DNA from 2 places in the Peribacillus sp. NPDC101480 genome. Region 2 is predicted to be linked to the other one. Evidence: predicted binding sites of a transcription regulator. Region 2 holds the regulator's gene; the other holds the start of a gene.
The links. Region 2 encodes NrdR, which represses ribonucleotide reductase genes. Its sites were predicted from a motif close to AACACNATATATNGTGTT; they were not measured.

Region 1: ACQKMF_RS05100 (vitamin B12-dependent ribonucleotide reductase) is a predicted target of NrdR. The motif match lies at 2,058-2,075, and genes of this name have one in related genera.

Annotation. Positions count from the first base shown of each region.
Region 1 is NZ_JBNNSB010000001.1:1,008,094-1,023,265, reverse strand. Features, by position in the region: gene ACQKMF_RS05100 (vitamin B12-dependent ribonucleotide reductase) at 1-1,907, opposite strand, end outside; gene ACQKMF_RS05095 (lipoate--protein ligase family protein) at 2,296-3,132, opposite strand; gene ACQKMF_RS05090 (rhodanese-like domain-containing protein) at 3,336-3,719, shown strand; gene gcvPB (aminomethyl-transferring glycine dehydrogenase subunit GcvPB) at 3,859-5,316, opposite strand; gene gcvPA (aminomethyl-transferring glycine dehydrogenase subunit GcvPA) at 5,309-6,655, opposite strand; gene gcvT (glycine cleavage system aminomethyltransferase GcvT) at 6,673-7,779, opposite strand; glycine riboswitch at 7,918-8,001, opposite strand; glycine riboswitch at 8,005-8,092, opposite strand; gene ACQKMF_RS05070 (DEAD/DEAH box helicase) at 8,469-10,157, shown strand; gene ACQKMF_RS05065 (YqhG family protein) at 10,135-10,932, shown strand; gene ACQKMF_RS05060 (YqzE family protein) at 10,979-11,164, opposite strand; gene comGG (competence type IV pilus minor pilin ComGG) at 11,272-11,658, opposite strand; gene comGF (competence type IV pilus minor pilin ComGF) at 11,651-12,133, opposite strand; gene ACQKMF_RS05045 (hypothetical protein) at 12,081-12,419, opposite strand; gene comGD (competence type IV pilus minor pilin ComGD) at 12,406-12,849, opposite strand; gene comGC (competence type IV pilus major pilin ComGC) at 12,857-13,168, opposite strand; gene comGB (competence type IV pilus assembly protein ComGB) at 13,245-14,279, opposite strand; gene comGA (competence type IV pilus ATPase ComGA) at 14,263-15,172, opposite strand, start outside.
Region 2 is NZ_JBNNSB010000001.1:663,005-678,176, forward strand. Features, by position in the region: partial or broken gene ACQKMF_RS03360 (IS5/IS1182 family transposase) at 1-172, opposite strand, end outside; gene speD (adenosylmethionine decarboxylase) at 739-1,119, shown strand; gene nrdR (transcriptional regulator NrdR) at 1,390-1,851, shown strand; gene ACQKMF_RS03375 (replication initiation and membrane attachment family protein) at 1,910-3,328, shown strand; gene dnaI (primosomal protein DnaI) at 3,315-4,253, shown strand; gene ytxC (sporulation protein YtxC) at 4,375-5,235, shown strand; gene thrS (threonine--tRNA ligase) at 5,625-7,556, shown strand; gene ACQKMF_RS03395 (hypothetical protein) at 7,663-7,833, shown strand; gene ACQKMF_RS03400 (GNAT family N-acetyltransferase) at 7,887-8,381, shown strand; ribosomal protein L20 leader region at 8,507-8,643, shown strand; gene infC (translation initiation factor IF-3) at 8,742-9,242, shown strand; gene rpmI (50S ribosomal protein L35) at 9,277-9,477, shown strand; gene rplT (50S ribosomal protein L20) at 9,513-9,872, shown strand; gene ACQKMF_RS03420 (DUF1294 domain-containing protein) at 9,941-10,216, shown strand; gene ACQKMF_RS03425 (TVP38/TMEM64 family protein) at 10,277-10,846, shown strand; gene ACQKMF_RS03430 (sigma-w pathway protein ysdB) at 10,902-11,282, opposite strand; gene ACQKMF_RS03435 (dUTP diphosphatase) at 11,391-11,879, shown strand; gene ACQKMF_RS03440 (M42 family metallopeptidase) at 11,944-13,029, shown strand; gene ACQKMF_RS03445 (LutC/YkgG family protein) at 13,093-13,797, opposite strand; gene ACQKMF_RS03450 (LutB/LldF family L-lactate oxidation iron-sulfur protein) at 13,791-15,172, opposite strand, start outside.

The DNA of each region.
Region 1 (15,172 bases), 350 kb from region 2:
GCAACACTTTCCCTGATATCTTCAGGCATTTTTTCCATAAATCCGGTTTGTGTGAAACGTGTTCTAAGCTCATCGGATTCTTTGTCCGTTGACCCGATCAGGAACGGGAAACTGCCTTTTTCTTTAGCAAGTTCCACGGAAGCCCTGTAAGCTGTCGTCGCAATCGTTTCAAACACCTTGTCAACCAGGATATTTCCTTCTTCAGAGCCATATTCCGTCTCACAGTAGATCAAAAGGTCATGCAGACCCATTACACCAAGTCCAACCCGTCGCTCGCCCAGTGCCTGTTTTTTGTTTTCTTCCAAGAAATAAGGAGTTGCGTCAATGACATTGTCCTGCATACGCACACCGACTTCGACAGTCTGCTTAAGTTTCTCGAAATTAACGGTTTTGCTTTCTTTATCAGCCATCTCAGCCAGATTGACTGCCGCAAGGTTACATACTGAATATGGGGCCAATGGCTGTTCTCCACAAGGGTTCGTCGCTACGACCTGTTGACCGTATGCTTTGGCATTCGTCATTTCATTAGCATTATCGATAAAGAAAATACCTGGTTCAGCAGAATATGTTGCACAAATGTTTATTAAATTCCAAAGCTCTTTAGCGCGGATTTTACGGTAAACACGGACTTTGTGACCCATTTTCTCCCATTCGCGAACATCGCCGACATTATGCCATTCTTCATTGTAAATGGCCATTTCTTCGGCATTATAGCTTTCAACATCAGGAAAACGCAATTCGTATTCCGCATCTTGTTCCGCCGCTTCCATGAATTCCTTAGTCAGGCAAATCGAGATGTTGGCTCCAGTCAGAAAATCAGAATTATGGACACTGTATGTTCCCCCTGTACGGAGCTTTTCCTCTGCATCCCTAATGATTTTCTCGCTGAATCCACCTTGGCCAGGAATCTCCTTATAATTGATGATCCCTTGATACATAGCCGTTTCCTGTTCCGTGTGCGGAGTGAATTTCAATTTATCCGTCGCATATTTCTTGATTGCTTCGTCTTTAGTATTTTCCACTAAGTAACGCAGAATCCTTGGGTTTTGCATTTTAGAAATGATGAACTCTGCAATATCAGGATGCCAATCAGCAAGCATGATCATTTGCGCGCCGCGTCTGCTACCGCCCTGTTCAACAAGATGCGTCAGTTTCGCAATATCGTCAAGCCACGACACAGAACCCGAGGATTTTCCGTTTACGCCTTTTGCCAGAGTGTTTCTTGGACGCAGTGTCGACCCGTTCGTTCCCACTCCGCCGCCGCGGCTCATGATTTCCATCACTTGTTTCCTATGTTCTGAAATACCTTCACGTGAATCCGGTACGAATGGCATTACATAACAGTTGAAATAAGTAACATCCGTATTGGAACCTGCACCATATAATACTCGTCCTGCCGGGACGAAATTAAGGTTCTTTAATTCTTCATAGAATTTATTGAACCATTCCGTTCTTTTTTCTTCCGTGGTTTCCACTGATGCCAATCCCGTTGCATTACGTTTCGCAATTTGTTCATAGTATATTTCAAGCGGCTTTTCGATAATATCCAAAGGACGGTTTACAATTCCCGTCTCCATTTCTTCCGGGTTATCCAGAACGCCACGGAACTCTTCATCCACCAAAACCTTCGCTTTTTTGGTTTCCCAATCTATTTCAACGATGTAACCGAGACCCCTTGCCGGGAATTTCGGATCTTCCTTAATCGTCAACACGACGAAATCGCCTGCCGAGAGTGTGATTTTTTCAGTATCCTTAAAAGAATAGCGGTCAAGCATGACTAGACGGGACACTCCCTTATGCGCCATTTTCATATCAGCAGTTACAGGGTGAACCTGGGGAAATAAAGAAATATCCTTATTCAACCTTTCTAGATCAACCTTTAAAGCTTCTTTTATTACAACCGACATAATTCCCTCTCCTTTATATGTTTCAAGATCCGTTCTTGCTGCCGCAAAAATCCTTATGTAACCTTACATGTCCGTTTCGCTTAACAAGTACCCTAAATTTATCATAGCGAAACTCAAAAATCAACATATAGTGTCGCATTAAATATTTCAACTACTATATATTGTGTTTGTTTTGAATAACTTTTAATTTTGTCAAACGATAAATCAATTAATATAGTTAGCAAAAGGGAGGAAAATGTCGATTTACAATAATTTTTCATCAGATTTCAATTAATTTGGACCTTGCTTTTTCCCCATCCCTTTTAGGGCTTATCCCTGCAAGGGATGCGTTATTTGGTCAAACAAATCTGAAAAAACTTTTTTATTATCCACTCTAATTATGCTTCCTCTATCTCATGAAATTCCAATCATCGCTTTCATATTTGCTTTCTGCAATGGACTTCACTTCCAGCAATTGCTTTTCGGTGAGGACGTATGGCTCTAAATCGACCGAAAGTCCTTCGGCAAAACCTTTTTCAAAAGCTTCTTTCGCTTCAGGGATGGTAATCTTTCTCCCTGCAATATCATTTATGGCCACAGCTTTGTTTTTTAGGTTTTTTTGCATTCTCTCTTTAACCCTGTCATTTGAGAATTTAAATACGCTAAAAAGCTTATCATCATCAAGTTCAAGCAAAATGGATCCGTGCTGAAGGATGACGCCTTTTTGCCTGGTTTGAGCGCTGCCAGCGACCTTCCTGCCCTCAACGACCAGTTCATACCAGCTTGGAGCATCAAAGCAAACCGAAGACCTGGGCGATTTTAAAGCCGCTTTTTCCTGATCGGTTCGAGGCACGGCAAAATAAGCATCCAATCCCAGATTCCTGAATCCCATTAATATTCCTTCAGAAATGACACGATATGCTTCAGTAACGGTAGTCGGCATTCCCGGATAGGATTCTGGAACGATTACGCTATAAGTCAATTCATGCTCGTGCAGTACCGCTCGTCCTCCTGTTGGCCTGCGTACAAAACCAAGGCCCTGCCTTTTGACCTCTTCGATATCAATTTCCGCTTCCGCCTTTTGAAAATAACCAATCGACAATGTAGCTGGATCCCAGCCGTAAAAGCGTATGATTGGCGGAATTTCCCCTTTGCTTTGCCAGTTTAACAGAGCTTCGTCCAGTGCCATATTAAAAGCCGGTGAACAATACCCCGAATCTATAAAACCCCATTTATCTTTAGCCATCCTTACCCCTCGTTTCGATAGACTGTTTTTCAATACCCCACAAAAAACTCACATGTAGTAGTTTAACAGACTTTAACACTCTAAAAAAGAAAGTACCATCAAGTCCATGAAGAATTTGATGAAAATTCTTTTTGATTATTGGTTAAAGCAATTATATAATAAAGATTGTCTGTATTCGTTAAGGTAGAAGGGAGTTTTTATGTTTGGAAATATTATATACACTGCTCATCATCTTAGGAGTGGTTATTGCGTATTCACTTTTTAATTGGTACCGCCAGCGTAAAATCGTTAAAACACTAACACAGGACGAATTTATCGCTAACTACAGAAAAGTGCAGCTAATCGATGTGCGGGAACCGAATGATTTCGATAATGGCCATATCTTAGGCGCAAGAAACATCCCTATGACTCAAATGAAAACACGCTTGGTCGAAATTAGGCCGGACAAGCCTGTATATTTGTACGCTCAAAGCGAAATCATCAGCGGCAGAGCTGCAGCCATGCTATACAAAAAGGGCTACAGGGAGCTTTTTCACCTAAAGGGCGGTTTCAAAATGTGGACCGGGAAAATCAAAGCAAAGAAATAAGACCCCATCTCCGCATGGGCTCTTTTTAATTCAATAGCTCAAGGAAAAGAAAGTTAATTGCTGGACTTTAATGAAATCTTACATAAACATGAAAAATCCCCGCCGGCAGGCAGGGATTTTTTTCGTATAAGCTATCAATCTAGGCTTGATAACGCAGAACAGGTTTTCTTGCAGCAAGAGTTTCATCAAGCCGCTTTATAACGGTTGTATGCGGAGCTTCCTGAACGATTTCCGGGGTTTCTTCCGCTTCCTTGGCAATCTGGATCATCGCATCGATGAACGCATCCAGCGTTTCTTTTGACTCGGTTTCAGTCGGTTCTATCATCATTCCTTCCTCCACGTTCAACGGGAAGTAAATGGTTGGAGGATGATACCCGAAATCCAGTAATCTTTTGGCTATATCGAGAGTCCTAACCCCCAATTTCTTTTGCCGGCGTCCGCTTAATACGAATTCGTGCTTACAATGACGATTATATGGTAAGTCAAAATAAGGTTCCAACTTGCGCATCATATAATTGGCATTGATGACCGCATTTTCGGTGACGGCTTTAAGGCCATCAGGCCCCATTGAACGAATGTACGTATATGCCCTCACGTTAATCCCGAAATTACCATAATAAGGTTTTACCCTGCCAATGGATTGCGGACGATCATAATCAAGAGCGAATTGCTCACCTTGTTTAATTATAAGAGGTTTAGGCAGGTAAGGAATCAAGTCCGACTTCACACCTACAGGACCAGAACCCGGACCTCCGCCGCCATGCGGACCCGTGAATGTTTTATGGAGATTTAAGTGAACCACATCAAAGCCCATGTCACCCGGGCGTGCTTTTGAAAGGACTGCATTCAGATTGGCTCCGTCATAATAAAGCTTCCCACCTGCATCATGGACAAGTTGTGCCATTTCCAAGATGTTTTCTTCAAATAATCCCAATGTATTGGGGTTCGTCAGCATCAAGGCCGCCGTATCAGGTCCAACAACACGCTTTAAATCTTCAAGGTCGACTAATCCATTTTCATCGGATTTCACTGTAATCGTTTCAAGTCCGGCAACAGTGGCAGAGGCAGGATTCGTACCGTGTGCAGAATCAGGTACAATCACTTTCGTCCGTTCTGTATCGCCATTCGCTTCGTGAAAAGCGCGAATCATCATCAACCCTGTCCACTCACCATGTGCACCTGCTGCAGGCTGTAATGTCACTTGGTCCATCCCGGTGATTTCAGTTAAGTGTTCCTGCAAATCAAATAAGAGTCCCAATGCTCCCTGAACGGTAGCCGGATCTTGATATGGATGGATATGGGCAAAGCCGTTGAAACGTGCCACGTTTTCATTTATTTTCGGATTATATTTCATCGTGCATGAACCCAGCGGATAAAAACCCGAATCCACCCCATGATTCCGTTTGGAGAGTGCTGTATAGTGACGCATGATATCCAGTTCGGACACCTCAGGCAGTTCTGCCTCTTCTTCACGGATGTAGTCGGCAGGAAGAATTTCTTCGAGCGGAATAGTTGCAACATCCATTTCTGGCAGACTGTACCCGATTCGACCGGAAGTACTGATTTCAAAAATGAGTGATTGATCTTGATTATTCATGTTGATCCCCCAATTCCTGCGCAAGTGCATCAATTTCTTCTTTTGTTCTAAGTTCAGTTACCGCAACCAGCATATGGTCTTTCAGCTCAGGATAAACCGTCCCTAAATCAAAGCCGCCGATCATCCCTTTTTCAAAAAGGCTTTTATTGATTTCTGAAAACGAAGCAGGCAGTTTAATGATAAATTCATTGAACGAAGGACCGTCGAATATCAGTTCCACCCCTACTGCCATAATTGCTTTTTTCGCATAATGCGCTTTTTGAATATTTTGCACGGCCATTTCCTTGACACCCTTTTTCCCAAGGGCGGTCATTGCAACAGAAGCTGCCAACGCATTCAAAGCTTGATTGGAACAAATGTTGGATGTGGCTTTGTCACGGCGAATGTGCTGTTCACGAGCTTGTAGCGTTAGTACAAATCCCCTTTTACCATTTTCATCCACGGTTTGACCGACGAGTCGGCCCGGAACTTTCCGAACAAGTTTATTAGTAACCGCAAAATATCCACAATGAGGTCCACCGAATGCCGCTGGAATGCCGAATGGCTGGGCATCCCCCGTTACGATATCTGCACCGAGTGCACCAGGGGATGTCAAAGCTCCCAATGCAAGCGGATTACTGGAAACGATAAACATGGATTTGACGCCATGAATGATTTCTTCCATTTCCTTCAATGGCTCGATCCGGCCAAAAAAGTTCGGATATTGCACGATCACTCCTGCAATGTCCTCATTCGCCAATTCCTTTAAAGCAGCTAAGTCCGTCACACCGTCTTTATAAGGAATTTCGATCACTTCCACGCGTTGCCCTTTCGCATATGTCTTCACGACTTCTCTTGATTCAGGATGAACGGTTCCTGAAATGAGAATCTTCTTGCGCCGTGTCTGTCCTGAAGCAAGCATGGCTGCTTCAGCCAGCGCTGTCCCGCCGTCATACATGGAGGAGTTAGCCACATCCATGCCCGTCAATTCACATATCATCGTTTGATATTCAAAGATTGCTTGAAGCTCTCCCTGTGAAATTTCAGGCTGATAGGGTGTATAAGCCGTGTAAAATTCAGAACGGGATAGAACATGATCGACGATGACCGGTGCATAATGGTCATAGACACCCGCACCAAGGAAGGAAGCATAGTTTTTAAGATCCGCATTCTTGGCAGCAAGCCTTGATAATTCTTTCATTAATGCTGGTTCCGATTTAGCAGGCTTGATATCGTATTCTCCTTGAAAACGAACGCTCTCAGGGATATCATTGAAAAGTTCTTCAGCAGTGGATACCCCTATCGCTTTCAGCATTTCTTGTTTATCTTGCTCTGTCATGGGTAAATAACGATGTTTCATCTAATGACCATTCCCCTCTATTTACGTGGTTTTTTATAAAAAGGTGTTTGTATTATAACGGCTTTCAAACGTTTGGAACGGATCTCCACTTCGACTTCCGCATCCAGCACTGAAAATTCCTTATCGATAAGTACCAAACCCACGTTTTTCTTCAACGTTGGTGATTGGGTACCGGTCGTGACCTCGCCAATGACTTTATCACCGCTGTAGACCTTATACCCATGACGTGGAATGCCACGGTCTATCATTTCAATTCCCACAAGCTTGCGAGGAGCTCCTTTCTCCTTTTGCTCAGCAAGAACGGCTTTCCCGAAAAAATCAACTTCCTTATCGACTTTTACTGCAAAACCAATCCCGGCTTCTATCGGGGTGATGTCTGCTGAAAGCTCCTGCCCATACAACGGCAGTTTCGCTTCAAAACGCAGGGTATCACGAGCACCTAAACCAATCGGCTGAACTCCCTCTTCGTTTCCGGCATCCATAATCGCCTTCCAAAGGGCTGGACCATTTTCACTGTCACTATATATCTCAAAGCCATCCTCACCAGTGTATCCAGTACGGGATACCATCGTGGAGATACCGTTAATCATGACATTTTCCTTGAACTTGAAAAATCCAATTTCACTTAAAGCAGTATTTCCCGATAGTTTTTGTAAAATCTTCTCTGCAGATGGCCCTTGAAGTGCCAGCTGTGTATAGTCACTAGATACATTCTTGATTTGGACATCTTCCGATAAATGAGCTTGCAGCCAATTGAAATCTTTTTCTGTGTTCGCTGCATTGACCACGAGCAGATAGTCATCCTCAGACCTTTTATACACGATTAGATCATCAACCGTGCCTCCGTTTTCATAACACATGGCGGAATATTGGGCACCGCCCTGTTTCAGCTTTGATATATCATTAGTCAGCATCTTTTGTAAAAAGGAAAGGCTCCCAGGACCCTTAACATCGACTTCACCCATATGGGAAACATCGAATAACCCCGCTTTTGTACGTACGGCTTCATGTTCGTCCTTTATACCCGAAAATTGGACAGGAAGTTCCCAGCCGCCAAAATCAATCGTTTTACCTCCGTATTCACGATAAACCTCAAATAGTGGTGTTCTTTTTAAATCGGTCAAAAAATGACCCCCTTCAGATTTTTTTAAATTAATTGGCTTCATTATCAAAAGCTTCTTGTCATTACGCATCAGATATATCCTGATTCATGATGTGAAAAAAGCACAAAAAAGGACAGAGAAAGCCCGTTTGAGCTTTTTCTCTGTCCTGAAACCTGAAAGTTTACCTATGTAATAGGTTTTCCCCTTTGGTGGCCGTCCCAAAACGGGCGGCGCTCTCCAGAGTTGCGTCCAATAAGAGTTCTTTTGCCTGAGAGATTCACTGCTAAGTTTGCTCCTTCGGCGCTACATCCGTAGTCTCTCCCCTTATCTTCACCCGCATATAAATGGTCTACCAATGAAAGGAAGCGAATAAGCCACCAAACATCGGTAAAACCTCTGAGCATCGTGGAATGCATTCTCTGCCAATTCTCCTGAAACCTCAGAAACCGTTTGATTGGTCTCCTTCAGTAATCTTGGATAAATTAGAAGTCTATAGCCCATACTAAGAAAACGCGAACTGCAAAATCGATGTACAAAGATTCTTTGTAGCGTTGGGAAATTGGAATTTTCTAAATATACTTATATCCTACCCTAAGAAACTTATCTCTGCAATATCTTTTGAAGAGAAATATTTTTCTTACTTCACATATGAAATGTTCGGGTTTTGACCTTTTATTAAGGAAAATATGATTTAAGAGGGAGTTATTTCTATGAAAATCAATATATCCTTTAATTCTGAATGGAATGACGAGTTTCTGCAAAAGATGGAAAATGACGGTCCATGGGGAAACTGGGAGCTTTATAAGCTCGCGGTTCAAATGGAGGAAAATCTTATCATCCCTGATTTTGAAGGTTTACAGGCGCCCAAGCACCTTCCGCAGTTAACCCCGCTTCCCCATCAATTGGAAGCAGCCAAGCAAGTGGTGGAAAAGATGAATGGAAAAGCCATTTTAGCTGATGAGGTAGGGCTCGGAAAAACAATTGAAGCTGGATTGATCCTAAAAGAGTATATGATTAGGGGCCTTGTAAAAAAAGTTTTGATCCTTGTTCCGGCTTCCCTTGTCACACAATGGGCTTTTGAATTGAACACCAAGTTTCATATACCGGCAGTCGTTCAGAGAAAAAGCTATGTTTGGGACTCCTGTGATGTGGTCATTTCATCCATTGATACAGCGAAACGAGCTCCACATCGAGATATCATTTTCAAGCAGGAATACGACTTCATCATTATTGATGAAGCTCATAAACTTAAAAATAATAAGACGAAGAACTATGAATTCGTCCAAAATCTGAAAAAGAAATTTTGTTTACTCCTGACAGCCACTCCGATTCAAAATAAAGTCGAGGAAATTTTCCACCTCGTTTCGTTATTGAAACCAGGCCACTTGGGAAATGCCTCACTTTTTTCAGAAAAGTATAAAGGGAAAGGCCGGAACATTATTGAAGATGAACACCTAAAGGAACTTGTCAACACTGTCATGATTCGAAACCGGCGGGCCGATACTGGCATTGAATGGACAAAACGGCATGTGGAGACCATCACCATTGAATTTTCTCCAACGGAACAAGCATTGTACGATGCTGTTTCCAAATTCAAACCTATTTCGGATGGTTCTAAAGGAAGCGCCTTTTCGGCTCTCACTCTCCAAAGGGAAGCATGCAGCAGCAGAGAGGCGGTCTTTTATACATTAAAGAATATGAAAAATAAATATGATCAGCCTTCCCCTGACTTTTTGGCAAAGCTTGATGATTTATTTTCTAAAGTGAATGAAACGGTTCAGAACTCAAAGGCTGAAAAAGCTTTGGAACTGATCAAGAAAATTGATGATAAAGTCATTATCTTTACCGAATACCGGGCGACTCAGCTATATCTACAATGGTACCTACAGCAGAATGGAATTTCTTCAGTTCCTTTCCGAGGCGGTTTTAAGCGCGGAAAGAAAGACTGGATGCGAGAATTATTCCAAAAAAATATACAGGTATTGATTGCAACAGAAGCTGGCGGGGAAGGGATAAACCTTCAGTTTTGCCATCACTTGATTAATTTTGACCTGCCATGGAACCCGATGAGGCTCGAACAGAGAATCGGACGGATACACCGCCTTGGTCAGGAAGAAGATGTGATGATTTATAACTTTGCCACGAAAAATACAGTGGAAGAACATATTCTAAAGTTACTATATGAAAAAATAAATTTATTCGAGAAAGTAATCGGCGAATTGGATGATATTCTAACCAAACTGGATATTAACAACATTGAAGAATATTTGATTGATGTAGTCGGTGAATCCAAAACAGAGGGCGAAATGAAAATCAAGATGGATAATTTTTCGTCGTTAATCCAATTCGCCCAATCAATGAAGGAAGGTGAGGTTCATGCAGCAACGGGAAATTCATGATTTTTTAATAACTTACTTTAAAGCCAATGATTGTGAAATACTGGATAATGCACCAACCCACCTTACAGTCCAATTGACGATTGATATGGATAAAGAATTAATGAACAGACCCTTTTATTGGCATTATCTAGAAAAAACAGGCGGCGTTCCAAACCCAGCACAGATGACTTTCATTACCGATCCAGAACTAGCTCCATCCGATTTAAAGGGAGAAATGATTCATTTTGGCTCCCCTCGCCTTCACCAGATTATTCAATCTACCAAAAAGCTGGCAGGATATACTAGACTTTTTGAGGATACCCCTCCATCAAAAGGGGGAAATAATCCTTTGTTTCCTTGGCTGACCCTGAATGTGAAAATATCCTATCAATGCGATCGTAAAAAGGATACCTTCATGTCGATCGGTTTGAATTTAATCTCAGGTGAGATCATGGAAAGGTTTCACCATCGGGTTTTACCGATAAAGGTCACCCCCAAAATACCGGATTACTCCTTTACGCTTTCACCGCTCATCATGCCCAAGAGCGGATTGGCAAGACTGGATACATACATCAGGACCAGTTTCGAGGATGATGACCATTCCTGGGCAGAGGAAGCAATGCTTCGCTGGCAGAATGACTTGAATTTATTGGAGCATTTTTACAAGGATATGGAGGAAAAAAGTGAGAGCTATTTTACTGAAAAAGATGCCTTAAAAGCTCAATATGAACCTAACATCCGAATATCCATCATCAACGGAGGGTTATTTTACCTTTCTGATAGGGCATTGGGATAAGTAAGAACAATAAAAAAACAGATGCCCTAAATTCAGGACATCTGTTTTATTTTTTGATATTTTTCCTTACGAACATCGACAAAGCAAAAGGGACAATGCCAAACCAATGGGACATACCATGATTTTTATCCTCTTTTCTGTGACGGCGCTTTTCTTTTCGTTCTTTTTTCGTCAGATTAAAATACTCGACAAGCTGCTGAGTCAGATATTTAATATAAGCGTTTGTAGACATATAAAATAATCACCCTATGCAAAGTATGTCCCGTTTACGCAGCTTTTATTCCTTTGCTTGTTCCCTGAACACGTGTACCTGACTTAAAAGAATGTTGATTTTGCGTATTAAACAGCCTGCTTTTCCAACCATTCTTTCACTTTCCCAGCTTCTTTATCGTATTGAATGATGACCCTTCCCTCGCGGTCATTTTTAGTCGTGGAAGAGAACTCGATATAGACATAAGGACCTTCTTCTTTCATTACGGAATACCGCACCACACCATTAGGGTATGAAATTTCCCCCTGGATGATTTTTGGGATCTCTTCGCCCCACTCTGCCGTCACATCCTTGATCGCTAAATGGACAAGATGGTCGGCCACAAGCGATTCTTCCACTTCTTTATAAAATTTTTTATCAATGATAAACTGATCGATCATTAGTATTGTGAACATGATGAAAACACTCGCTACAATCATGACCATCGGGAAAACGACTCCTTTTTGATTATTCATCGACTTTCGTGACATTCCTAAAGAAAGGATGAAATCTTCGACTGAAAGTAGTCCCTGCTTTATCCGTTATATTTATAACAATGACACTGCCATCCTTCTCAACCCGGAATTTCGAAATGTTCTGTAAGATGACCTCATGCCCCATACCATTCACTCGTCTTCGGACCTTATCTTCATATTGTTCAAACGATGATAATTGTTCATCTGAAAGCAGCAAATATAATTTATTTCCCATTACATCCTGAGCTTTGGAACTCCGGACCTCCTGCTTCATTTGCATGGTAAAGACCTCCCACTCTTTAGGATGCAATTTATCAACGGACCCCATCTGGGTGTGAATGATTGAAAAAAGCTGTAGAACAAAAAGGGACGTCGTCATTAATATCATTAAAGAAAAAAGCATTTCGATCATCGTAAAGCCATCATTTTTTCGCAGCATCACAAATGGATTCAAGATTACCCGATTCATCTTCATAACGTACACACCCTTCAATCATCCCCGGGAAATCCCCATTGTCCTTCCAAACCAATTCATAGGATCTTCTTTTGTAAATGATTTCCTGACCATTTGCTTGTATTTCCCCATCCATGAACGCCGTCAATCTTTCATATAATAAATGGTGGGCTTCTGTCCTTACGGCAATATCTTTCCGATGCGTCATTAACTCTTCAAGAATCGGTAAAATGGCAAGTACCAGGAAAATACAAATGGAAAATGCGGCCATCAGCTCAAGGTAAACGTAACCTTTACAATTTCTCAATCCTGAACCTCCCTTTACCGATATTGAGGACCAATTTGTACATTCCTTTTGACGTGTCAATCATAATCGTTCCGGCTTTTGAAGCATTTCCATACTGATTAAAATGGAAGCTAAACCCCAAAGTGCCACTTAAAAACTGAATATCCTTTGGTATGCTCCTCTCTAGAACGATTCCTTCCTTATAAGATGACACGGTATAAACCTTTTTGGCATTATTAATATGAAGGTAGATCAAGCTCTCATGACTGATGGCATACTGCTGTGCATAGAAGATATCTTCATGGAATTGAGAAAGAAATAGCCTATTTTCCATGCCTTTAGTGAAGCTAGGATATAGATTAGGACCGATGGAAATCAGTAGTACAAAAATAACGAGGACAATAAGGGTTTCAGATAATGTATACCCCCCATTGGACTGCCGTATATTCACTTCCCTCCTACTCAACGACCGTTATCTTTCCTTTACTATCCAAACTAATATCATCCCCATTAGGACAGGATGTCTGTTTGAGATAGCCTTGACTTTCCAATTCACCGATACTTCCGGGCAGTTTAGCATTATCAATCTCATAAGCCTGTACCTGTGCTTGGGCCATCTTCACGAATGCTTCACAACCTTTGGACTGAATCGTAGATTGGTTCTTTGTGATATTGGGGATTGTTATAATCAAAAGGATGGAAATTACCAGTAAAACAATAAGCATTTCAATTAGTGTAAACCCACGTTCATTCATCACGTTCTTCAACATATCCATCATGCTCCTGAACCACCTGAATACTAGATGGCTTCGAGCATTTTCACCTCCGGAATACAATAATAAAATCCTATATACTTTCGAGCAGTGAGAACATCGGCAGCAAAACCGCCAAATAAATGGACACGATCAACAGACCTATCAGTGAAAACATGAGAGGCTGAATGATTTTTAAGATTGCATTCATTCTCTCTTCAATTTTCTCCAGTATAAAACGACTGTAATGAAGTAGCTCCGCATCAAGTCTGCCATATTTTTGACCATTTGCAGCGACCACCGGCAAATTACCATCAAAATATGGAAGCTCCCGAAAAATCAATTCAAGTGATCTGCCCTCAATCAGATCATCCTTAATGATATTGCATAGTTTTTGGTAAAAGGGCTGCTGTTGGTTTATCGAGAATAATTTAATGCTATCGTTAATCGATAGCCCTCCGGAGAGTAAGCCACTTAATTGGCTTGCAAAAAAATAAGTTTCGTATAATTTGATGAAGTTCCCGAATATCGGAATTCTCATCAAAATCCTCCGCTGCCTTAATGGGCACAATCCGTTAAACCAAAATCGTTTGAGTACATACAAGAATAGGAGCAATCCGAGTAAAAAGAAGGGGAGTGCTGGAAGAAAGAATGTGGAAGCTGATATTAATCTCAAGAGTGTATGCTGATCGACATCCATCGTGAAATAGATTGTCTGGAATTTAGGAAGGAGAACACTCTGAAGAATATAAAAAACAATACCTACAAAAAAGACTAAGAACACGGGATACACCATTAACTTTTTTACTTTATCCATATCCTCGGTTCTTTTCTTCCAATATCGCCCTCCTTCCACCAACGCCCGTTCCAGGTCGCCGTATTGTTCTCCATAAAATATATAACTTACAAGCTGCGGATGAAAATTCAGATGGGTCAGCACCAAGTGCAGCGGGAAACCGTTCCTTAAATCGGCTTTAGCCTGAGTGAAGTCTTCCGCTTTCTTCTTTGATTCCTGAAATTCAAGAAAATGCAGAGCCTCCGCCAAGGGATAACCATGCTTCAATAATTCACCTAGCTTCGAAATAAAAACCGCCTGCTCTTTTACCCTCCATTTACTTTTTGGTTTCATGGTATACCAGCCGTTCATATTCCTCTGAATCCACATAGCCCATCGCAACCGCTTTTCCAATTTCATCCTTCAATTGGCGGTAGCTGACCGTTGCCATTCCTTTTTCATCTCCCATTATCCTGAGAACCTCAGCCAGGCTTTTTCCATAGAGCAATTCATATACACTGGCCCTTTTATTCCTGGCAGTCATCTTGCAAGCAAAAGTACAGTCCCCTTTACATGGAAGACATCGCAATTCAACCAGCCGCTGTGCTGTCACGCCAATCAAGCTCTGTTCAACCTCAAGCAAGCTGACACCAAATTCCAGTAACCTGGAGATGGCGCCCTTGGCATCCCTTGTATGCATGGTTGTAAGTATCAAATGACCGGTTAATGCGGCACGCACTGCAATTTTGGCAGTTTCTGCATCCCTGACTTCCCCAACCATGATCACGTCGGGGTCATGCCTCAGGACAGCTTTTAGACCGACAGAATACGTAATGCCCGCCTTTTCATTGATTTGGACTTGCAGTACCTTTTCGGATACATTTTCAATGGGATCTTCAAGTGTAATGATATTTCGATTGATCATTTCGTAGGCATGGTGAAGCAGGGAATATAATGTCGTGGTTTTTCCACTGCCAGTCGGACCTGTAAATATGAGCATGCCATGGGAATGCTTCAGGAGTGCAATCAATTTTTGGACGGTATTTGGAAATAGGGATAACTGTTCGAGAGGAAGGATATTCTGTTGGGGTATTAAGCGGATGACCAAACTTTCGAGATGGGCAGTGGGTAAAGTGGAAAGGCGGAGCCCGACAACCTGGTTAGCCAAATTAATGGTGAGGGCACCACTCTGGGGCCTCCTTTTCTCCCCTATATCCATCGAGGCAAGGAACTTCAAATGAGCGATC
Region 2 (15,172 bases):
TATGATTATCATGCGTATTTCCGGGTGTTACTATCGTCCCTAACACAAATCCATTGCGTATGATGCCGAATGAAACGAATAGGCAAACTTATTTTGTTCGTTCATCATTCACATAATAGTAGCTAATCTCAGTATCAGTTGAACTGCCCTTAATCTCCTTGGTTTCTTCCTTAAATAGACTGTAGGTAAAAGAGTTCTATCTTACTGTTAAAACAAAGTTGATTGGAGCGGGTGTTCGAGACTCCTGCGGGGAAAGTGCGTCCAAGGGAGACCCCATAGGCGCTATGGCGCCGAGGAGGCTCCCGGACCGCCCGCGGAAAGCGAGTGCCCTACGTTCCAATCAACGGCCTAATATACTGTAGACAAACTCAATTATTGAGTTTGTCTACAGTCAGAGCCTGCTGAATTTTTTTAGCGGGCTATTTTTCATGCAGTGATCCATGAATTCCCGGCTGTTTTATGGCGCTGAATAAACCTAAGACGGAATTTGCTCCACATTTGAACCTTCGCTATATCCCCATTACATATAAAGTTTATCTTTCCAAAAATTCAATTTGGAGTTGCAAAAAAAATTCAAACCATATATACTATGAATCGTGAACTTCTTCAATAGCGGTTTGCATGATGGCTACTTAAAGGGTTAGGACCTCTTTGGACTAACTTTCCCCCGTGGTAGTTATCAGAACTTATTTTTAAATCATGGTAAGGGGGAAGCTTAATATGGAAACAGCTTACACTATGGAAACTATGGGTAGACACGTCATTTCTGAACTTTGGGGTTGTGACTTTGAAAAACTGAACAATATCGATTTAATTGAAAAGATTTTTGTTGATGCTGCTTTGAAATCAGGTGCAGAGGTACGAGAAGTTGCCTTTCACAAATTTGCTCCACAAGGAGTCAGCGGGGTTGTCATCATTTCTGAATCACACTTAACGATTCACAGTTTTCCAGAACACGGCTATGCGAGCATTGATGTCTATACATGCGGTAACTTGGATCCGAATATTGCGGCAGATTATATTGCAGAAGCTTTGAATGCGCAAACACGTGAAAACATAGAATTACCACGTGGATTAGGTCCTGTACAAATGAAAAAAGCCAATATAAGTGCCCTATAAAAAACACGTATACACAGAGATGCCATGGGTGCATCTCTTTTTTAATGCAATCAATCGGCAGTCTGCTTTCCTTTATAGGGGAGGATGCCCTTGTAGCATAAAGACTTTGACAACGGTGCTTCAACGGCCGAACAAAAAGTGCCTGCTGCCGGAAGTTACACTTTTTACTTGTACTGGCCGTTCCATTTAATATAAGATTAAGATAGAGAAGTAATTCCTTGGGGAACATTTAGATAGGGGAGTCCTACATAAAATACGGAGCTGATAATGATGAAATGCCCATCATGTCAATATAACGGAACAAGAGTGCTCGATTCCAGGCCAGTCGATGAAAGTAAATCGATTCGACGACGCCGTGAATGTGAGGCATGTGGTTTTCGATTCACGACATTTGAAAAGGTGGAGGAAACACCGCTTATTGTAGTGAAAAAGGGCGGGACGCGGGAAGAGTTCAGTCGTGATAAAATCCTGCGTGGCTTAATCAGGGCTTGCGAAAAACGTCCGGTTCCCTTAAAAGAACTAGAGCAAATTACCAGTTATGTAGAAAAAGAACTACGCAACCAGGGCATATCGGAAGTGAAAAGCGACAATGTCGGCGAGATGGTGATGGACAAGCTGGCAGAAGTCGATGAGGTTGCCTATGTAAGGTTCGCATCCGTCTATCGACAATTTAAAGACATCAATGTCTTTATCGATGAATTGAAAGATTTGATAAATAAAGAAAGAAAGTAGAGCTGAAGATTCACTTTGGCTCTTTTTTCACTACATCTTTTGAAAGGTTTGAATGGAGATGTCAAAGCATTGGCAAGAATTGCTCCCAGCTGATTCATATTTGGTCTCATCTGCGGGGCTGCTTCATGACTATGATCGGAAAATACTTACCCGACTATATCAACCTCTTATTGGACCTATATGCATTAGCCTATATATGACGTTATGGAGTGAGTTGGAGGAGAACAGGCTATGGTCGGAAACCTCCTCACATTATCAATTAATGAATACCATCGGCCTTAAGTTAGCTGATATTTACGAAGCCCGGCTTTTACTTGAGGGAATCGGTCTGTTGAATGTATATAAGAAATCGAAAAATGAAACGAAGGAATTCATCTATGAGTTAAACCCGCCGCTTTCCCCCCAGCAGTTTTTCACGGATGGAATGCTGAATATTTACTTATACAAAAAAATCGGTAAAGCGCAATTCAACCGGTTAAAGAGATTCTTTTGTGATGACCATATCTTAACCGATCAATATGAAGGTGTGACTAAATCTTTTGCGGAAGTATTCTCATCAGATCATTTGGACTCTTTATATGTAACGGATGAAGCGAAAAATGAATGGCAGCCGATGCCTGAACAGCAATACATCGATCGGACGGATGGCGTCGAGCCATCGGGGTTTGATGACTTATTTGATTTCGACCTTTTATTTGCCGGGATAAAATCCTCGATCGTACCGAAAAAGGCATTTACTCCGAAAATAAAAAATACGATTGCCAAACTTGCTTTTTTATATGGCATCGATCCGCTTGAAATGCAAAAACTAGTAATGGATGCCGTTTCATTGGATGATGAGATCGATGAGGAAGTGCTCAGAAAGGCGGCAAGGGACTGGTATCAGATTGAACGACAGGCCGATATGCCTTCCCTTGTCAATCGGGTGCAGCCGATTCGTGAACGGACGCAAAAAGAGGAACCGAAAACACAGGAACAAGAGTTAATCCGCCATTTGGAGACGATTTCCCCAAGGGAGCGGCTGATGCAATTGTCTGGCGGTGCAGAGCCATCAAGCGGTGATTTGAAAGTCGTTGAGGGCGTGATGATCAATCAAAAGCTGAATCCGGGTGTCGTCAATGTCTTGATTGAATATGTCATGCTCAAAGCGGATATGAAGTTCACGAAGGGCTATGTCGAAAAGCTGGCAGGCCATTGGGCACGACTGAAGGTCTCCACGGTGGTCGAGGCGATGGAGCTGGCTAAAAATGAACATAGGAAATATCAGGACTGGGCTCAAGGAAGCAGGAATGCTGCGAAGGGCGGCCGGAAAAAGGCGATACGTGAAGAAGTGGTTCCGGAGTGGCTTGAGAAAAAAGAAGAAGCACAGCAGGAGCAGAATGCAGATCAGCCTGAATTGGATGCCCAGAAACGCGAGCTTCTGGAGAAATGGAAGCAGTGGAAAGCAGGAGGTGAAATGAACGATGGAAAAGATTAATAGGTCTCTTAATAAATTGGCGAATACAAATCAATTTCAACAGCGTTATGAAAAGCTGAAGCAGGAGATTTTTGAAAACGAACAAGTGCGGTTATTTATGAATGCCAACAGCTCGACGGTCACGAAGGAAATGATTGATAAAAACTTGGGGAAGCTTTATGAGTTCACTTCACAAAGCAATAAGTGTGATAAATGTCCGAGCTTGGATGGCTGCATCAATATGATGCAGGGGTATTATCCCAAATTGGTGGTTCAAGGGAAAGCCCTGAACCTGCATTATGAAGTCTGCCCGCGGAAATTGGCAGAGGATGAAAAGCGGAAACGGGAAAAGTTGATCCGCAGCCTGTATGTACCGAAGGATATTTTAAAGGCGAGCATTGAAGACTTTACCCAAACGGATAATGAAAACAAACGCTTGTCTGTCTTAAGTAAAGCGATGTCGTTCATTATGGAATATGAGCCAGGTAAAAGGCAAAAAGGCTTATATATTTATGGGAAATTCGGCGTTGGGAAAACGTACTTATTAGGTGCGATCGCCAATGAACTTGCAAAAAGGCAAATTTCCTCCCTTATTGTCTATGTACCTGACTACTTGAGGGAACTTAAGGGATCGATAGGTGATAATACGGTCAATGAAAAAATTGAAATGGTGAAAACGGCACCTGTCCTCATGCTTGATGATATTGGAGCGGAGTCCATGACGAGCTGGGGACGCGATGAGGTTTTTGGTCCGATTTTACAATTCAGGATGCTGGAAAACCTGCCAACGTTTTTCACTTCGAATTTTGACTTGAATGGCCTGGAGAACCACCTGACCTTTTCACAGCGTGGTGAGAAGGAAGAAGTGAAGGCGGCCAGGGTACTGGAAAGAATTCAATATTTAGCTGAGCCGGTCAAGCTTGATGGTATGAATCGGAGAAGATGAAGAAAAGTGGTCTCTTAATGGAGGTCACTTTTTTCATCATACAAGGCTCATCCTACTTCTAAACACGTCCCCATCCCCATATACATGAAAAAAGAAGCAAGGGGGAAGGGGGGATGTCGTAGTGCAAATTTCGTTTCAAAACGATTCAGAGGCATTGAAATTACTGAATTTCGTTTCTGTCCATCCACTGGGGGCAGAATTTCAAGCATATATTCGATTTCTTCCGCAACAAGGCATGTATGTGGATATGACGGAGTCTTCAGGTGATGAATGGCTAATTCTGCTTCGTGATGCATTTCATTCTTTTTTATTGGAAGAAAAGACGCTTCCTGTTCTGGAGCAAATAATAGTCGGTAAATTTTTTTATAGGGAACGGGAAGAAATTGAAGCCATCATTGAAATTGCATCATCAATCATCGAGGTGGAAAGAGCCAGGAGTCAAGATGAAGCATTCAGTACGGAGAAACGATTGATTGAGGAGGGACTTCAAAGCATCTTGGCTGGAAAGGTATCTTTTTCATTCGATTCTTTTACGACCTTCCGTTTGAAATCATTTCAGCACACGTTGGAAAAGTTTGTCGTCAAGGCGATTGATGAATACAAGCTGGAACAGGACTATCAAAATTTCATTGCTACGCTCCGTGATTGCCTTCAAGGGCAGGAGTCGAAATTAAGAAAGCTTCACCTGGTCAACCGGGATGGTTTTCATTTCTATGATCAGAAGTTCAGCAAGCTCGACCGCCCAAAAATCAATAGTATGATCGACAGGAGGCTTCTTGCCAAAAGTTCACTATTTCTCGATACGGTGATACTTGCCCCGCTTTTATCGATTGCTCCTGAAAACTTATGTATCTATACCGATGACAAGGATGAGGGGCTGATCCAGACCATTTCAAGGATTTTCGAAGAACGGGCCACTATCCTGCCACTTTCGTCATTTTCTATGCATTTGAATGATCTTTCGTGGAAAAAAGAAAATTAACCTTGATTTTCACCGTATAACAAATTATAATTTCCTACATACTATTAAAAAACTAAAAGTTATGATGAGGACAAGGGTATTCTAGTCGCCGATTATCAGAGAGGGGAGCCAACAGGCTGTAAGCTTCCTATTCGCATGGAACACTTACCACCTTTAAACTTCGGCTCGGAAAGCAGGCATCCTGTGAATATGAGCTGACGGGAAGCTGCCGTTACCAAGTTACAAGTGCCATTTTGCCGTGAAAAGCAAGCTGGAACGAGGGTGGAACCGCGGGTTAATGATATTTATTACTAAGCTCGTCCCTGTTTTATACAGGGACGGGCTTTTTTGTGTTGTAATGGAATCAAATACCCGTAATTTGTTCGAACAATAAGAAGGAGTGAAACTCAATGTCAGAATTACTGAAAATATCTTTTCCTGACGGAGCGGTTAAGGAGTTTGCTAAAGGCACAACAACTGAAGACATCGCTGCATCCATCAGTCCTGGTTTAAGGAAAAAATCCATTGCCGGAAAATTCAATGGTGAATTATATGATGTGAAACGGCCGATTGAACAAGATGGTTCAATCGAAATCGTCACACAGGACACAGCGGATGCTCTTGAAGTATTGCGTCACAGTACAGCGCACTTGATGGCACAAGCGATCAAACGTTTGTACAAAAACGCTAAATTCGGCGTAGGTCCAGTCATCGAGGGCGGCTTTTACTATGATATGGATCTGGAGGAATCATTGACTCCCGAAGACCTTCCATTGATTGAAAAAGAAATGAAGAAAATCGTCAACGAGAACTTGGAAATTTCCCGCATCGAAGTAAGTCGTGATGAAGCGATTTCCCGTTTTAAAGAAATAGGCGACGAGTATAAATTGGAGTTGATCGATGCAATTCCTGCCGATCAGCAGGTAACGCTTTATGAGCAGGGTGAATTTTTTGACCTTTGTCGTGGAATTCATGTTCCATCAACTGGGAAAATCAAAGAATTCAAGCTATTGAGCATCGCTGGAGCATACTGGAGAGGCGATAGCAAAAACAAAATGCTGCAACGCATTTACGGTACGGCTTTCTATAAAAAAGAAGATTTGGCCGAACACCTGCGTTTCCTTGAAGAAGCAAAGGAACGTGACCATCGTAAAATCGGTAAAGAATTGAACTTGTTCATGAGCTCACAGAAAGTGGGGCAAGGGCTGCCGATGTGGTTGCCAAAAGGAGCGACCATCCGCCGGACAATCGAAAGGTATATCGTGGACAAGGAAGAACGGTTGGGTTATGACCATGTCTACACACCTGTAATGGGTAGCGTGGACCTTTATAAAACTTCTGGACACTGGGATCATTACCAGGACGGCATGTTCCCTGTCATGGAGATGGAAAACGAACAGCTTGTCCTGCGTCCGATGAACTGCCCGCATCACATGATGGTCTATAAAAACAGCATCCACAGCTACCGGGAACTGCCAATCCGGATTGCCGAGCTAGGCTTGATGCACCGCTATGAAATGTCAGGTGCCCTTTCAGGCCTTCAGCGTGTACGTGGGATGACATTGAATGATGCACACATTTTTGTCCGCCCCGACCAAATCAAAGAAGAGTTCAAGCGCGTTGTGAACCTGGTTCTGGAAGTATATAAAGATTTCGATATCAAGGATTATTCATTCCGTCTGTCATATCGCGATCCGCAGGATACAGAAAAATACTTCGATGATGATGATATGTGGGAAAAAGCGCAAAGCATGTTAAAAGGCGCGATGGATGAACTTGGTCTGGATTACTTTGAAGCGGAAGGTGAGGCGGCATTCTACGGTCCTAAGCTTGATGTTCAGGTACGTACTGCTTTAGGGAAAGATGAAACGCTTTCCACTGTTCAGCTTGATTTCTTGCTTCCTGAACGTTTTGATCTTAATTACGTCGGTGAGGACGGCAAGCAGCATCGTCCGGTTGTTATCCACCGCGGTGTCGTTTCCACAATGGAACGTTTTGTCGCTTATTTGATCGAAGAATACAAGGGGGCATTCCCGACTTGGCTTGCACCTATCCAAGCACAAGTGATCCCGGTCTCACCTGAGGTGCACTTGGATTATGCGAAAGAAGTACAGGAAAAACTTAAAGCGCAAGGCATTCGTGTCGACCTGGATACACGTGACGAGAAAATCGGTTACAAAATCCGTGAAGCGCAAATGCAAAAAATCCCGTACATGCTGGTTGTTGGAGACAACGAAGCCAAAGAAGGCAGCGTGAATGTACGTAAGTACGGTGAACAAAAATCCGAAACGATCGCTTTTGAAGATTTCGTTTCAGCGATTAAGGCTGAAGTAAGCCGTTAACATCAAAAAGAGGGGCACATATAGTTGTGTCCCTCTTTTTAATTATGGCATGATAAAATGAAACCATCATGTGAAAATATGTACAGCAATGAAAAGGAGGGGCAGCATGAAAAAGAAATTTACTTATCTATTCGGACCGACATTCCTTGTCATCATCATCTTATTGTTATTGGATGGTTATCGACAATATGCCATCGTCCCGGTCCTGTTATTTTGGATAGCCCTATTTTCTTGGGACGCCATTGAGAAAAAGAAAAAGGAGAAAGAAAACTCTTAACATTTGAAGGCTTCTGTCAGTATGGACTGTAACCAAAGGGGGAGTGGGGATAAATGGAGATTAGAAAGGCTTCAAGGGAAGACGCGGATAACTTGGCTGCTCTGTTCAATCATGTTGAAGATTCCGGGTATATGCTGTTCAACCCTGGAGAAAGAAAAGCGACAGCGAAACAAATGGAGAAGCAAATGGAGCAAATCGAAAAAAATCCCCTTTCCGTTTTCCTCGTTGCTGCTAGCGGCCATGAACTGTATGGTTACCTGATCTTATTGGGCAATCAAATGGGCCGAACGAGGCATTCAGCCAAAATCGTCATCGGCATCAATGAAACTGACCGGGGAAAAGGCATTGGTACGAAGCTATTTCAAAAAATGGAGGAGCATGCACGGACAAACGGAATCCGGCGCCTGGAATTGTCCGTGATTGCAAACAACGCCCCTGCGCTTTCCTTATATCGAAAGATGGGTTTTGAAAAGGAAGGAATAAAGCGGGAATCATTGTTTTTTGATGGGAAATATCATGATGAATATTTTTTGTCCAAATTACTTTAAAAAACGTATTGTCAAATAACTGAATGTCTGATAATATTAATTTTGTTGTGAAAAACGAATAAATTAGCATTTGACAAGTCATCAGTGTTTATGATATATTTCTAAAGTGAATTGAATACGTGTTTGATGAAAAGAAGAAGCACCCGCTTCTCACCTGGTTGACGCAAACAATGCAGTTAACAGGTCATGATTTGATTATTTGGATCTTTCTGAATGAGTCTATCAGTGTGGGTGCAGCATGCATCCACACTTTTTTATTATGATTATATCCTGTAAGCGAGTTGTGAGCGTGACCGAATTTATTCAAATATTCGTATTCGCCAATATCTTTGGAGGTGGCTAACTATTAGTAAAGACGCGATGGTAAACGAGGGCATCCGAGCCCGTGAAGTTCGTCTTATTGACCAAAACGGAGAACAACTTGGAATTAAAACGAAATTCGAAGCATTGGAAATTGCCGCTCGTGTAAATCTTGATCTAGTTTTAGTTGCTGCAAATGCAAAGCCTCCGGTAGCCCGGATCATGGACTACGGAAAACACCGCTTCGAGCAGCAAAAGAAAGACAAGGAAGCACGTAAAAATCAAAAAGTCATCAGTCTGAAAGAGGTTCGTTTGAGCCCGACGATTGAAGAACACGATTTCAATACGAAGCTTCGCAACGGTATTAAATTCCTTGAAAAAGGCGATAAAGTAAAAGCTTCTATCCGATTCAAAGGACGTGCCATTACGCATAAGGAAATTGGTCAACGTGTACTCGTTCGTTTTTCTGAAGCATGTAAAGAAGTGGCTACAATCGAGCAACACCCAAAAATGGACGGGCGCAGCATGTTCATTATCTTAGCACCGAAAAACGAAAAGTAATTGTAAAGTAATTTGTAATGAGGAGGAATACCTTATGCCTAAAATGAAAACTCACCGCGGATCTGCTAAACGTTTCAAAAAGACTGGATCCGGCAAACTTAAGCGTTCTAACGCTTACACAAGCCATTTATTTGCTAACAAATCTACTAAGCAAAAGCGTAAGCTTCGCAAAGCTAGCCTTGTAAGCAAAGGTGACTTCAAACGTATTCGTCATATGCTAGACAACATTAAATAAGTTCGATTTATCGAGTTAAATAGGAGGGAAATAACATGCCACGTGTAAAAGGCGGTACTGTTACTCGCAAACGTCGTAAAAAGGTAATAAAATTAGCTAAAGGTTACTATGGCGCGAAACATATTCTTTTCAAAGTAGCTAACCAACAAGTAATGAAGTCAGGAAACTATGCTTTCCGTGACCGTCGTCAAAAGAAACGTGATTTCCGCAAACTTTGGATCACTCGTATCAACGCTGCAGCACGCATCAACGGTCTTTCTTACAGCCGTTTAATGCATGGTCTAAAGCTTGCTGGTATCGAAGTGAACCGCAAAATGCTTGCTGATCTTGCTGTTGCTGACGAACAAGCTTTTGCTCAATTAGCAACTGCTGCTAAACAACAATTAGACAAATAAGTCTGACTGATACAGCCACTCTCTTTTCAAGAGGGTGGCTTTTTACATATTTAAAGGAGGGAATAAGGATGCAAGGAGTATGGTTCATTGCTGCTTATATGATCATCACAAACATCATCGGGTTTGCCTTAATGGGAATCGACAAAAGGAAAGCGCGTAATGGGGAGTACCGGATCAGTGAAAAGACACTTTGGTTTTGGGCGGTCATAGGCGGAGGGACTGGGTCCTTTTTGGGGATGAAGCAATTCCGCCATAAGACGAAGCATGCCGCTTTTAAGTGGGGCCTGCCGATATTGATGATTCTTCAGATAGGCTTATTGATTAAGATATTCATTCAATTGTAATATGTAGCCGCTATAATGTATATGCTTGTAGAAGCAGCAAAGAGTAGCTGGAGGGAGAGCATGAATGATAAACTGACACTTGTGATGAGCTACGTTCAATCAGGAAGCGTGTTTGCACCGTTGATTTTTATCACTTTTCATTTATTAAGGCAATTTTTATTCATTCCCGTCATTGTGGTTTGCATGTCTGGAGGAGTATTATTCGGGGCAGCTTTTGGAACCATCTATTCGGTAATCGGTTTGACGTTGTCCAGTATGGCCTTTTATTTCGTGATAGGCAAATTTCCGAAAACAAAGGATAGGCTGCTGCGACTTAAGAATAAGCTTTTTGGAAACCGAAAGCTAAACAGCCGGCAAATTGCAGTACTGAGGCTAATACCATTCATTCACTTTTACTTGCTGTCGCTTTGCTTATTGGAATCCAATAAAGGGCTGAAAAATTATTTTTATCTATCCTTCATGACTAATCTCCCTGTAGCATTCGTATATACGGTTTTTGGCCACTATATTTCAGATTTCAGTCCAACCCTGATCGTCATCATTTTATTATCCTTAACCTTATTGCTCTATTTATTGAGAGAGAAACAGACGGTCGTTCCCTGGAAGGAATTTTTTCGTTCAGATGATTAATATAGAGCCTTGAGTACATTTTTCTCAAGGCTCTTCATTACGTGTGATTTTTTTTTCATTTTTGTAAAAATTCCTTAACAGGGCTTTTCCAATCAATAACGGCATCCGGATATTGTTTTTTTATGGCTTCCTCGATTTTTAAAAAGTCATTTCGCTTCAAGCCTTTTAGGCCGGCCACTTTCTTGGGCCATATGAAGATGGAGATGACCTCAAAGGAGCGTTCCGTCGTCCCTAGATACTTTTCCCCTTCAAACATCACCCCGTTGTACGTCAATAAAAAATTCTTTCGTATATTGGCTGTATCGTCGAGCAGAAAGAACTTTTTCTGTTCATGTGCCAGCTCTAATTTTCTTTTCGGATTAAATAGATATTTGATGACTGTATATATTAAGAAAATGATGAGAGCCAAAAGAATGAACCGCATGATCAATACCATGGAGCTACCTCCTTAAACAGAGTGATTCCCTTCATTTACGTATGGGTTTTTAATAAGTTTCATTTATTTGATATAATTTAGGGGAAGACAAGGAAAGAAGTGATGAAAATGAACATAGGTAAATTAATGGAAATGCAGGCAGCTTTGGATGAGCATATACAATCAAAGCATGAATTGGGTTCTGAAGACTTGGTGGAACGGAAGATACTTGCTCTTTTAGTGGAGCTTGGTGAGCTAGCCAATGAAACGAGATGTTTTAAATTCTGGAGTCTTAAAGGCCCCTCTGATAAAGAAACGATTTTGGCTGAATACGTGGATGGCATTCATTTCATTTTGTCACTCGGGATCGAACGGGGATTTGTACCGAAAGTTCCATCTGGCCCAACCATGCATCAGGAGGATTTGACTGTTCAATTTACTGCTATTTACGGCTACATCAGTGAATTTCGCACACAGTTGACAGAGTCATCTTTCCAAAGGGTATTTGCTGCGTATTTACATTTAGGGGAGTTGCTTGGATTTTCGGCAATGGATGTGGAAAAAGCGTATGTAAGCAAAAATGAAGTGAATTACGAAAGGCAAAAGCAAGGCTACTGATTGTTTATGTAATCGATTGTCTGTATAATTATTCTTGTAATGTAAGTTATAGGGAGGTAAAAGAATGGCTCAATTGGATGAAACGTTAAAGATGCTTCGGGACTTAACGGATGCTAAAGGCATTGCAGGAAATGAAAGTGAAGTAAGAAAAGTGATGACCGAATACATAACACCATTTGCGGATGAAATATCGACAGATGGCCTGGGGAGTTTGATTGCCAAGAAAACGGGAGATGAAAACGGACCGAAAATCGTCGTTACCGGGCATATGGACGAAGTCGGTTTCATGATCACCCAAATTGATGATAAAGGATTTTTGCGTTTTCAGCCGGTAGGGGGCTGGTGGTCACAGGTAATGCTGGCCCAGCGCGTGACGATCGTTACAGGTAAAGGTGATATAACTGGCATTATCGGTTCCAAGCCGCCACATATCCTGTCAGCCGATGCAAGGAAGAAGCCGATTGATATTAAAGATATGTTTATTGATATTGGTGCATCCAGCAAAAAAGAGGTTAAGGAATGGGGCGTCAAGCCAGGGGATATGGTTGTGCCATATTTTGAATTCACGGTCATGAATAATGAAAAGATGCTTCTCGCCAAAGCCTGGGACAATCGAATTGGCTGTGCAATCGCCATTGATGTGCTTAAACAGCTGAAAGAAAGCGACCATCCTAATGTAGTATATGGAATTGGCGCAGTGCAAGAAGAGGTCGGCCTGCGTGGCTCCAAAACATCCACATTCAAAATTCAGCCGGATATCGGCTTTGCCGTCGATGTCGGCATTGCTGGTGATACACCGGGGGTTTCCGAAAAAGAAGCGATGAGTAAGATGGGGGAAGGCCCGCAAATCGTCATCTATGATTCATCGATGGTGGCACATAAGGGATTGCGCGATTTCGTCACCGACACGGCTGATGAAATGAATATTCCTTATCAATATGAATCGATTCCAGGCGGCGGGACGGATGCCGGCTCCATCCATTTAACGGCAAATGGTGTTCCCGCTCTGGCGATCACGATTGCCACACGCTACATTCATTCACACGCAGCAATGCTTCACAGGGATGATTATGAGAATGCAGTTAAGCTCATTGTCGAAGTGATTAAACGCCTCGATCGCGAAGCGGTTGATCGGATCATTTACGAATAATATAGTGAAAGTTAAAAATGGAGGGGCCTAATTTAGGTCCTCTCCATTTTCTATTTCTTATTTCTACTTATCTTCGACGATTATATAGACCGCTTTGATGGGGCCATGGACTCCGACGACAAGGTCCATTTCGATATCAGCAGAGTTGCTCGGGCCTGTTATGAAATTGATGCAGGAAGGAACGACCTCGCCCCGTTTAACTTTTGAACGGATGGCCGCAGCAGCCTGGGTCATTCGCGGTACGATGGTGCTTTTTGGAATGATGGAAACATGGCAAGAAGGAAGGAAGCTGATGGAACGGCCGTGATCCTTGTCGCTGAACAAGACGACGGTCGCTGATTCTGCTAATGTCATCTCACTGAATGTGATTCCGATGTTAGCACTTTCGGCTTTTTCGATATTTTCTTTGCCGGCTTGGTGATCCCATATATGGACATCTTTTTCCTTTAAGATACCCTCTAACCCATAGTCGGAAAACCGATCGTCCTTAGGGATGATCAAGGGTCCGTTTCCAAGCTCCTCGATCACCTGTGTTAAACAATGCATCACTTTCTTGGAGTCGGTAACGTGAAATTGAGTATGCACCCGTTTACATTGCTCCTCCAATTCCGCGACAAGCTCATTTGGTGTCGCATGTATCAAAACTTCTTTTTGGGGGGCGTGCTTCCATTCCGGAACGGAGATGCCTTCCGTAATAGGACCCCTTCCCAGGTTTTTTGCTATATTGTTTAAAAATGTCCCTTCATTATGGATGGTTCCATTCATGATGGTTTCCCTCCTTTTTCCCGATTTTTGAACCAGTCCCGAAAGCTCTCTTTCCCTGGAGCAGGGAACTCGCGGCTTTCTGTCCAAGTTTTGAGCGGTCCCGGTCCTTTCGAGATGATATCCCCCGTTTTAAAAGGGGACATCGCTGATGGTGCGATTTTGGAGCCGAATTTATAAAGCATAGGCGATGCCGCACCAATTCCGAAGGCCTTCATGGCCATCTTTTCTGAAAACGGCGCCATTTTTTCCTTTTCAACGATGACTTCCCGATGCTTCCTCAGTAAATCATGGAGAGGAATCTTTACCGGACAGGCATCTGTACAGGCGGCACAAAGAGTGGAGGCATATGGAAGTTCCTTAAAATCATCATATCCTCCGAGTAAAGGTGAAAGCACAGCACCGATTGGTCCGGGGTATATTGAACCATATGAATGACCGCCAACCTGGCGATAGACCGGGCAGACATTTATACAGGCAGCACAGCGAATGCATTGAAGAACGGATTGAAACTCAGTTCCCAAGATGGAGGAGCGTCCATTATCCACGATCACAAGGTGAAACTCCTCGGGTCCGTCTACATCACCTTCATCACGCGGACCGGTAAGTGCGGTGATGTAACTGGTCAATCTTTGGCCGACAGCGCTTCTTGTCAATAAGCTGACAAGGACTTCGAATTCATCGAATGTAGGTACAAGCCGTTCCATTCCCATCACGGTGATTTGCGTTTTTGGGAGGGCGGTGACCAAATCTGCATTTCCTTCATTCGTCACCAGTCCGATCGAGCCCGTTTCCGCAATCGCAAAATTACAGCCGGTAATGCCCACATCGGCGCTTAAGAAATCTTTCCGCAGAATGCCCCGGACATGGGCGGTAAGCTCTTCCGGCTTTTCAGTTTGCGTATATGCAAGCTTTTCTTTAAAAACATCCCTAATCTGCTCCTTATTTTTATGGAGAGCAGGTGCGACGATATGGGAAGGGGGATCATGATCATCCACTTGTAAAATGTATTCACCAAGGTCCGTTTCAACGACATCGAGGCCAACTGCCTCAAGAGTGGCATTCAAATTGATCTCTTCCGTGACCATCGATTTGGATTTCACGACCTTTTTGGCATTCTTTTTTACAATAACATCCTTGATGTAACCGCTTGCTTCTTCAGCCGTTTGAGCGAAGAAGACATGACCGCCTCTTTTCGAAACATTTTCTGCGAGCTGGTGCAAATAGAAATCAAGGTTACTAAGCACATGCTGCCTGATTTCTTCCCCAAGGGAACGCCAATCCTCCCAGCTTCCCAATTCATCAACGGCAGTCAGCCGCCGTCCGTGTAATCGTTCTTGGGCACTCGATACGGCCAATCGCATAAAATCATTATGTATTC